Regions from separate parts of the Amycolatopsis sp. DSM 110486 genome, predicted to be linked through region 1. Evidence: riboswitches for the same ligand, from Rfam matches in the RefSeq annotation. Region 1 holds a riboswitch; the other holds the start of a gene.
What was found. Region 1 has a riboswitch for S-adenosylmethionine ahead of K1T34_RS11875 (methionine ABC transporter ATP-binding protein). Riboswitches for the same ligand answer to the same signal wherever they lie in the genome.
Positions count from the first base shown of each region.

Region 1 (4,962 bases):
GACGAGACCCACGCGGTCACCCGGCCCGATCCGCCACGTCACGTGGTCCAGCAGCGTCCGGTCGCCGACGCTGAACGACACGTCTTCCAGCTCCAGCACCGTCTTGCCGAGGCGGCGCTTGGCGAACGCCATCAGCTCCACGGAGTCGCGCAGCGGCGGCACGTCGGCGATCAGCGCCTCGGCGGCTTCCACGCGGTAGCGCGGCTTCGACGAGCGCGCCTGCGGGCCGCGGCGCAGCCACGCCAGCTCCTTGCGCGCCAGGTTCTGCCGCTTCTCCTCGGCCGTCGCGGCCAGGCGCGCCCGCTCGGCGCGCGCGAAGATCCAGTCGGCGTAACCACCTTCGTACTGCTCGACGCGCCCTCCTGTGACCTCCCACGTGAGGCTCGCGATGGTGTCGAGGAACCACCGGTCGTGGGTCACGACCACCACGGCGATCCTGCGCGCCAGCAGGTGGTCGGCCAGCCAGCGGACACCTTCGACGTCCAGGTGGTTGGTGGGCTCGTCGAGCACCACGAGGTCGAGCTCGCCGGTCAGCGCCGCGGCCAGCGCGACGCGACGGCGTTCGCCACCGGAGAGGTTCGCGGTCGGGGTTTCGAGACCGATCGCCGTGATGCCGAGTCCGTCCACAATGGACCGGACGCGCGCGTCGGCGGCCCATTCGTGTTCCGCGCCATAGCGTTCGAGTACGACGTCGCCGACCGTGCTGCCCGAAGGCAGCTCGGTTCGCTGGGTGACGACGGCCATGCGCAGGTCACGAACATGGCTCACCCGGCCGGAATCCGGCTCGCTCAGACCCGCGAGCACCTCCAGCAGCGTGGTCTTGCCACCACCGTTGAGACCGACTACGCCGATGCGCTGTCCGGCGGCGACGCCGAGAGAAACGCTGTCCAGCAGCGGTTTCACCCCGTACGACTTGCTCACCGACTCCAGGTTGACCAGGTTGGCCATCCGATTCAGCCGATCCTTTCCACAATGGACAGATGTTCAGGCGTGCACACGCGGTGGCGTGCCACGGGGTGCGTCGTCGCCGCCGACCAGCCGGGCGCCAGGCACCGGGCCATGGGCGACGCGCACGGTTCGGCACACGCCGGCGCCGGACAGCTCGGCCGCCACCTCGACGGCGGCCTGCGCGTCGGCGCAGAGGAACGCGCACGTGGGCCCCGAGCCGGACACACACCCGGCCAGCGCACCCGCGTTCACGCCCGCGCGCAGCGTGCGGCGCAAGCCGGGACGCAGCGACACGGCGGCCGCCTGCAGGTCGTTGCCCAGCAGCAGCGCGAGCTGACGGGGGTCGCCCGACGCGAGGGCCTCGACGACCGGGGTGTGCGAGCCGATGCGCGGCGGGTTGCCTTCGGCGCGCAGGCGGTCGAGCTCGCCGAACACCTTCGGCGTCGACAGGCCTTCGGTGTCGAACGCGAGCACCCAGTGGAACGTGTGGCGCGACAGCACGGGCACGAGCTGCTCACCGCGGCCGGTGCCGAGCGCGGTGCCGCCGTAGAGTGCGAAAGGCACGTCGCTGCCGAGCTTGCCCGCGATGGCGGCCAGCTCGTCGCGCGTCACGTCGAGCTTCCACAGCGAGGCCAGGCCGACGAGCGTCGCCGCCGCGTCGGCGCTCCCGCCCGCCATACCGCCGGCGACGGGGATGCCCTTGCGCAGCACGATCCGCACCTTCAGGTCGTCTCCCTCGGCGCGGCCGGCGTAGGCGGAGAGCTCCTGGGCCGCGCGCCAGGCGAGGTTGGTGGCGTCGGTGGGCACCGACCCCTCCCCCTCGCCGAAGACCTCGAGCCCCGGGTCGTCGGTGGCCGCGACGGTCACCTCGTCCGTGAGCGACAACGCCTGGAAGACGGTGACCAAGTCGTGGTAGCCGTCCTCGCGCAGGTCACCGATGGCCAGGTGCAGGTTGACCTTGGCCGGGACCCGGACGGTGACTGGTGGTGGAACTACGGCGAGCACCCGTCAAGCCTACGTGGCCGGGCGCCTGGGCTCCCCACCAGGAGAAAACAGGCATCCTCAGGACGGCTGTCCCAACCTCTCGGACACGTCGACGCCAACCTTGGACCCCGGGACCCGCGCACCGCGCGAGGAAGGGCCCGTTGAAGGAATCGGAGTCCTTCAACGGGCCCTTCACGGCACCGACGGGGTCAGCTGGAATCAGGCGGCGACGCTCTGCGCGGCCCGCACGGCCGGCGTCACGTGAGCGCCGCGGTCGGCAATCCACGCCAGCGCCGCGTCGGCTCGCTCGCCGCGGACACCGATGCGGAAACGAGCGATCGGGGTGTCACCGATGCGCGTGAGTCCGCCGCCGATGGTGGCGACCTCCACGTCGAAGCGGCCGGCCGCCTCGGGCAGCAGGGCGCCGACGGACGCGAAGCCGATCAGCACGACGTCGGCGGACCGGTCGTACTTCGCGGCCTGCGCGCGGGCGGTCTCGATCGCCGGCAGCACCGCCTGCGCGGTCCAGCTGCCCGGCGAGGCGATGAGGTCGAGCACGTGACCGCGTTCGACGACCGCGCCGTCTTCGAGCACCGCGACGTCGTCGCAGACGCGGCGGACGACGCCGGCGTCCGGAGTGGTCAGCAGCACGGTGGTGCCCAGCTCGGCGCGCGCCCGGTCGAGCACGGCCAGCACGGCGCCGGCCTCCTCGGGGGCGATGCCGGCGGTGGGGTCGTCGGCGAGCAGCACGGCCGGGCCGGCGGCGAGTGCCCTGGCCACGGCGACGCGGCGCAGCTGGCCGGGCGTGAGGTCGGCCGGCTTCTGCGCGGCACGGGCGGTGAGGCCCACGAGGTCGAGCAGGTTGCCGACGCGGGTCTTGCGCTGCGGCCCGTCGATGCCGAGCTGCTCCAGCGGGGTGGCGATGTTGCCGGCGACGGTGCGCTCGGCGAGCAGCTCCGGCTTGGTGCCGACGACACCCAGCTGGCGGCGGACCTCACGCAGCCGGCGGCCGTCGAGCGCACCGGTGTTGAGGCCGTCGAGCCGCACGACACCGCGGTCCGGGCGCTCCTGCAGCGCGATGCAGCGGGCGAGCGTGGACTTGCCGGAGCCGGCGGGGCCCACCACGCCGAAGAGGGAACCGGCCTGCACGTCGACGCTCACATCACGCAGCGCGGCGACCGGATTTCCGTTGAGGGGAAAGGACTTGGACACGTTTTCGACAGTGATCACGAAGAGAGCTCCAGGCATGAGGCGCAGCACCGTTTCCGGGCGCGCCGGGCGTCACCGAATTACCGTCCTTTTCGGACGGTGCGCAGAATTGCGGAAGAAAGGATCAGGCGATGACTGTGGAGCGTCGACACGCACATACCGTGCGGCGACCTTCATCGACGACGCGCCGCCGGGTCAACAGGAGCGGGCGGGCTACCCTCTGCATCGGAAACAGCCTCCATCGGTCCTGGCTGTAGCACCTGCCCCATGGGGGGTGGTTGCTGCGACTTCGGCGAGCCAGGTCTCTCAGTCGCTCGGGATGGACGTTTCTGAGTAAAGCCGATCCCATTGGGTGAACGCAAGCGCGTTGGTGCAGATCACACGAGTGGTGGTGCCCGGATACCGGGACACCCGCAGCCACATCGTGGACCCCGAAAGCTCCGGCACCGAATTTCTTCCGCGCGGCGAATCCGGCGCCTATTCCACTGTGGACGCTGCCGATCCCTGGTGGAGCCGCGATTCCGGCACGGGAATCGCGGGGCAGCTCGCGCGTGGGTAAATGACGGTTCGGCGAGGTAGTTCGCCACGGCGAGACACTTCGTCTTCCCGGCCGGACGTCCACTCCCGTCCACGAGTCGAATCCGGACGTCCGTCACGCCCGTTTGTGATACGTGCGTATCGGATACAGTCGTACCACTACAGCGGAGGAGGACCGTGGCGCACCGGGTCGACCACGAGCAGCGCCGGCGCGAGATCGCCGGGGCGGTGTGGCGCATCGCGGCCGAACGCGGGCTCGACTCCGTGAGCATGCGCGAGGTGGCCGCCGAGGCAGGCGTGTCACTGCGGCTGGTGCAGTACTACTTCGAAACGAAGCACAACCTGCTCGTGTTGTCCCTGCGTTACCTCCATGAACGCGGCGAGCAGCGCACGCAGGCCCGCATCGCGGCACAGCTCGACCAGAGCGTGCGCGGCGTGGTCCGGACTCTGCTCACGGAGCTGCTCCCGCTGGACGCCGAGCGCGAACTGTCGCTACGCGTCCACCGCGCCTACTTCAGCCGCACCCACAGCGACCCGGCGCTGGCGAAGGTGTTCCTGCACGCCGAGACGCCGATCGAAGACCTGCTCACCAGCCTGTTGCGCCGCGTGGCGCTCCCGCCTGGCGTCCAGCCGCGGCACGAGGCCAACCTGCTGGTCGCGGGCTTCACCGGCCTGGGCCTCGACGTCCTGCACGGCCGCTTCACCCCGCCCGAAGTCCTCGCGACGCTGGACTACCACCTGCGCCGGATCTTTCAGGCTTGAGCCGCGAGCCGGACGAAGTCGTGCACGTCGAGCTGCTCGCCGCGCGTCTTCGGGTCGATTCCGGCCGCCACGAGGAGCTCGCCGGCGCGATCGGCCGAACCGGCCCAGCCGGCGAGGGCCGCGCGCAGCGTCTTGCGGCGTTGGGAGAACGCGGCGTCCACGACCGCGAACAGGCGTTGCCGCTCGACGCCCTCCATCGGAGTGCCGCGTTCGAAAGCCACGAGGGACGAGTCGACGTTCGGCACCGGCCAGAACACCGACCGCGGCACGGCGCCGACCTTGCGCGCCGGCCCGTACCAAGCGAGCTTCACGCTGGGCACGCCGTAGATGCGGCTGCCGGGACCGGCGGCCATGCGGTCGGCGACCTCCGTCTGCACCATCACCATCCCGCGCTGCAGCGAGGGAAGCTCGGCCAGCAGGTGCAGCACGACGGGGACCGCGACGTTGTACGGGAGGTTCGCGACCAGCGACACGGGTTCGGCCGGCAGATCAGCCGCGCTGATCCGCAACGCGTCGGCGCCG
Region 1 covers NZ_CP080519.1:2,460,466-2,465,427, forward strand. Annotated here, with positions in the region: gene K1T34_RS11865 (ABC-F family ATP-binding cassette domain-containing protein) at 1-948, opposite strand, end outside; gene K1T34_RS11870 (4-(cytidine 5'-diphospho)-2-C-methyl-D-erythritol kinase) at 985-1,953, opposite strand; gene K1T34_RS11875 (methionine ABC transporter ATP-binding protein) at 2,152-3,162, opposite strand; SAM riboswitch class I at 3,377-3,467, opposite strand; gene K1T34_RS11880 (TetR/AcrR family transcriptional regulator) at 3,856-4,440, shown strand; gene rsmA (16S rRNA (adenine(1518)-N(6)/adenine(1519)-N(6))-dimethyltransferase RsmA) at 4,431-4,962, opposite strand, start outside.

Region 2 (4,962 bases), 2.5 Mb from region 1:
ACCGAGATGGGCAAGGTCGGCGCCGCCGGCAGCGCCGATGAGCAGGTGGAGGACGGCATCGGCCAGGGCACCGTGCAGGTGAGCCCGTTCGGCGAGGCGGTGATGGCCGCGACGGTGGCCGCGGGCAAGGCGGTGACGCCGAAGCTGTGGCTGGACGCCTCGTCGGCCACGACCGTCAACGACGGCTACCACGCGCCGTCGGCGAGCGTGCTGGCCTCGGTGCGCGCGATGATGCGCGAGGTCGTCACGGGCGGCACCGCGACCGGACTGGCGCGCTCGGGCACGGTCTACGGCAAGACCGGCACCGCGCAGTTCGGTGACGGCGCCGAAGCGCACGGCTGGTTCGTGGGCTATCGCGGAGACGTCGCGTTCTGTGTGTTCCTGGAGGGCGGAAACGACTCCGGCCCCGCCGTCACACTCGGCGCGAAGTTCCTGACCGGCGTGAAGTAGCGCTTCGGCGGCGGCCGAAGCGTCGGGCTCCTACGGTGGGGGCATGGAGACCGTCGCGCTGGCCGAGGTGGCCGCGGTGCTCGCCGACCCGAGCCGGGCGACGATGTGCCTCGCCCTGCTGGACGGGCGCGCCTGGACGATCGGCGAGCTGGCCGCGGCGGCGCGGATCGCGGTGTCGACCGCGAGCGAGCACGTGACGCGGCTGCACGACGCCGGGTTCGTCGCGCGGGTGAAGCAGGGCCGGCACGCGTACGTCCGCATCGCCGACCCGCGGGTGGCCGAGCTGATCGAGCACTTGGCGCAGCACGCCGAGCACCGCGAACCGGTGGGGCTGAAGGCGTCCCTGCGTACGCAGCGGCTGAGTTTCGCGCGCAGCTGCTACGACCACCTCGCGGGCACCGTCGGTGTGGCGCTGCGCGAGGGCTTGATCGCGAAGGGGATCGTCGACACCGGCGACGGGCTGACGCTGACCGCGGCCGGGCGCGAGGTGCTCGGCGGGCTCGGTGTCGCCGTGCCGGAGCGCGGCCGGCGCCCGCTGCTGCGTGACTGTCTGGATTGGACGGAGCGGCGCGACCACCTCGCCGGTGCCGTGCCCGCGGCGATCCTGGCGCGGGCCGTCGACGCGGGGTGGGTGACCCGCGACCGGCAACGCGCGGTGCGGTTGAGGCCGGCCGGGGAGAAGCCGTTCGCGGCGCTCGGTGTCGATCTGGCGACACTCAGTGGGGGCTGAGTGTCCTAACACAGCAGTTTGCCCGAGTTGTCCAGTGGTGCACGAACGAGTGAACGGCTCCGTCTCTCTATTCTGGAAGCCCACGGCGACCGGGAGGGGGCGGACATGGACCAGCTTCCCGTCGTGCTCGGCGTCGGCGGTGTCGTCCTGCTCGCGTCGGTGCTCGCCGTGCGCGTGTCGATCCGCCTCGGTCTCCCGTCGCTGCTGCTGTACCTCGGCATCGGTGTGGCGCTGGGCGAATCGGGCATCGGGATCCACTTCGACAACTCGAGCCTGACGCAGTCGCTGGGGCTGGCCGCGCTCGTCATGATCCTCACCGAAGGTGGCCTCACCACGCGCTGGAGCGCGGTGAAATCCTCGCTGGGCCCGGGAATCCTGCTGTCCACAGTGGCCGTGATCGTGAGCATCGTGGTCACCGGCACGGCCCTGCACTGGCTGCTCGGCCTCGACTGGCGGTTCGGGCTGCTGTGGGGCGCGGTACTCGCGTCGACCGACGCGGCGGCGGTGTTTTCGGTGCTGCGCACGTTCTCCGTGGGGCCGAAGCTCGTGGGTACGCTGGAGCTGGAATCCGGGCTCAACGACGCACCCGCGTACATCGCGGTCGTGGCGCTCTCCTCGGCGGCCGCGTTGGACTGGACCCTGCCGCTGTTGGTCGTTTACGAACTCGCCGCCGGGCTCGTGCTGGGTTTGCTGTTCGGGTGGCTGGGTGCGATGGCGCTGCGCCGGGCCGCGTTGCCGGCCACGGGCCTCTACCCGCTCGCGACGGTGGCCGTGTGCATCCTCGCGTACTCCAGTGGGCAGCTGGCGCACGCGTCGGGCCTGATGGCCACCTACGTCGCCGGTCTCGTGCTGGGCAACTCGCGGCTGCCGCACCGCTCCGACACGCTCTCGTTCGCCGAGGGGCTCGGCTGGCTCGCGCAGATCGGGCTGTTCGTGCTGCTCGGTCTCTACGCCTCGCCCAGCCGGATCCTCGAGGCGCTCATCCCGGGTCTCGTCGCGGGCGCGGTGGTGCTGCTGCTCGCGCGCCCGTTGTCGGTGGTCTTGTCGTTGCTGCCGTTCCGGCTGCCGTGGCGGGAGCAGACGTTCCTGTCGTGGGCCGGGTTGCGCGGGGCCGTGCCGATCGTGCTGGCGCTGATCCCGCTGTCCCAGGGTGTGCCGGGCGCGGAGCGACTCGTCGACGCCGTGTTCGTGCTGGTCGTCGTGCTGACGCTGCTGCAGGGGGCCACACTCGGCCCGGTCGCGCGGCTGCTGGGCCTCGCAAAACCCTCCGAGGCGCACGAGATCGAGGTCGACGCCGCGCCGCTGGACGAGCTCGGCGCCGAGCTGCTGCAGGTGCGCATCCAGAAGGGCTCGAAGCTGCACGGCGTGTACATCTCCGAGCTCGGCCTGCCCGCCGGCGCCACCGTGAGCCTCGTGGTCCGCCGCGGCTCCGGGTTCACGCCGCAGAAGACCAGCCGCCTGCAGGAGGACGACCAGCTGCTGGTGGTCACCACGGCCGGGGTCCGCGACGCGACCGAGCGCCGGATCCGCGCCGTCGACCGGGCCGGGCGGCTCGCGCGCTGGCGCGGTGAGCTGGGCCGTTGACGCGTTTTCGGTGAGGTTCGCGGGTTCGCCGGCGTGTGAGCGCCATCTCAGATCACGGGACGGGGCTTTCTCCGCACGCCCGGAATCGGTTACCTTCATCAACAGGTCATGAGTGCCAGCGTTCAGCCCCGGCTTGCTGGCCGGCAACCCTCCTACCGCGGTGGGGTGCCCCGGGTGAAGACCGGGCCGGTCGTGTTGTGCGACGGGCAAGCGCGGGCCCCTCGCCGGGGGTCCCCCGGACTGCCGAGGAGGCACCGCCATGACTCTCGCTCTGGACCGTACCGCTGAAAACACCGAAACCGTTGCCGCACAGGGGATCCCCGGCGTCGCGGGGGCGGCACTGCGGGTGCCCCTGGTGACCGGCGGCGAGATCGGTTACGCCAACCTCGACCACGCCGCGAGTGCGCCGTGTCTCGACGCGGTCCGCTCCGCCGTCGACGAGTTCCTGCCCTGGTACGCGAGCGTGCACCGCGGCGCGGGCTTCGCTTCGCAGGTGTCCACGCGCCTTTACGAGCGCACGCGCGACATCCTGCGCCGGTTCGTCGACGCGCGCGCCACCGACACCGTCGTGTTCACCCGCAACACCACGGATTCCTTCAACCTGCTGGCGCGTTCGCTGCCGCGGCGCACGTCCGTGGTCGTGTTCGACACCGAGCACCACGCGGCCCTGCTGCCTTGGCGGGGCCCGAATGTGCGCCGCGTGCAGCTGCCGCGCACGCGGTTGGCCGCGGTGTCCGTTGTGGACGAAGCGCTCGACGCCTGCCCGGAGGGGCCGCGGCTCGTGGTGGTGACCGGAGCGTCCAACGTGACCGGTGAGCTGCTGCCGGTGGCCGAGATCGCCGCCGTGGCACGGAAGCACGGCGCCCGCGTGGCGCTGGACGCCGCGCAGCTCGCGCCGCACCGCCGGATTTCCCTGCGGGAGCTGGACGTCGACTACGTCGCGCTTTCGGGGCACAAGCTCTACGCGCCCTTCGGCGCCGGCGCTCTCATCGGCCGGTCCGACTGGCTGCGCGCCGCCGAGCCATACCTCGCCGGCGGGGGAGCGACCAAGCTCGTGACCGAGGACGCCGTGGTGTGGAACACCGGTGCCGAGCGGCACGAGGCCGGCTCGCCGAACACTGTCGGTGTCTACGCGCTCGGCGTCGCGTGCGAGCAGCTGTCCGCGCACTGGGCCGCCGTGGGCGAGCACGAGGCCACGCTGCTGGAGCGGCTGCGCAAGGGCCTGGCCGGCGTGCCCGGCTGCGCCGAGCTGCGCCTGTTCGACGCGCCGGTGGACCGCGTGGGCACGGTGAGCTTCATCGTCGACGGCTTCGAACCCGGCTGGCTCGCCGCGGTCCTCTCGGCCGAGTACGGCATCGGCGTGCGCGACGGCGCGTTCTGCGCCCACGTCGCCACCAAGCGCCTCATCGGCGAATGCGGCCGCGACGGGCAGCAGGCCGTGCGCGTGAGCCTCGGCCTGGGCAGCACCGAGGAGCACGTGGACCGCCTCGTGCTCGCGCTGCGCCAGATCGTCGCCCGCGGCGCCCGCTGGGAGTACACGAAGGTCGACGGCCGCTGGGCCCCGGTGGGGGACCCGCGGGAGCTGCCGCCGTTTTGCGCCTGAGCCCGCTCGCTACCCTCGGCGCGTGGGGAGATCTTGGGGTTTCTGGGTTCCGCTCGCGCTGCTGGGCTTCGCCGAGCTGATCCTGGCCGCGGTGCGGCTCGCGGCCGGCGCCGGTTCTGCCGCGGGCGAGTTCGTGAACCTGTCCGCGGTGCCGATGGACCGCGTGCACGTGGACTACTTCGACACGGCCATCGGCGGTGAGCAGTTCCTGAGCCAGGACCCGCTGCCCGCGCCGACCTCGACGTCAGCGCTGGGCTGGCCGATCGCACTCGCGCTGGTCGTGGCGATCGTGCTCGTCGGCTACGCGCGAGCCGGGACCAGGCCGAAAACCGGCCGGTTCGCCCTGGCCCTCGCCGGCGGTGTGCTGGCGGTGCCCGTGCTGGACCTCGCCGCCTACGCCCAATTCGACCTCGACGCCGATGCCCGCGGCCCGGCGCTCGCAGCCGTGGGGCTGGTGGTGCTGGGGGGGGTACGAGCGCAGTCTCCTGGTCCTCGCGGTCACCGTGGGCTTCGTGGCGGTGGCGATGCTGCTACCGGGCGTCGCGGGGGTGGTTTCGTCGGCAGTGGTGCTGCTCGCGGTGGCGTTTCTGGTGGT
Region 2 covers NZ_CP080519.1:10,897,393-10,902,354, reverse strand. Annotated here, with positions in the region: gene K1T34_RS52550 (penicillin-binding transpeptidase domain-containing protein) at 1-450, shown strand, start outside; gene K1T34_RS52545 (helix-turn-helix transcriptional regulator) at 494-1,180, shown strand; gene K1T34_RS52540 (potassium/proton antiporter) at 1,286-2,764, shown strand; SAM riboswitch class IV at 2,869-2,983, shown strand; gene K1T34_RS52535 (aminotransferase class V-fold PLP-dependent enzyme) at 3,024-4,367, shown strand; gene K1T34_RS52530 (hypothetical protein) at 4,390-4,962, shown strand, end outside.
Region 2: it holds a riboswitch for S-adenosylmethionine, as region 1 does, so the genes downstream of both, K1T34_RS52535 (aminotransferase class V-fold PLP-dependent enzyme) here and K1T34_RS11875 (methionine ABC transporter ATP-binding protein) in region 1, are expected to answer to the same signal.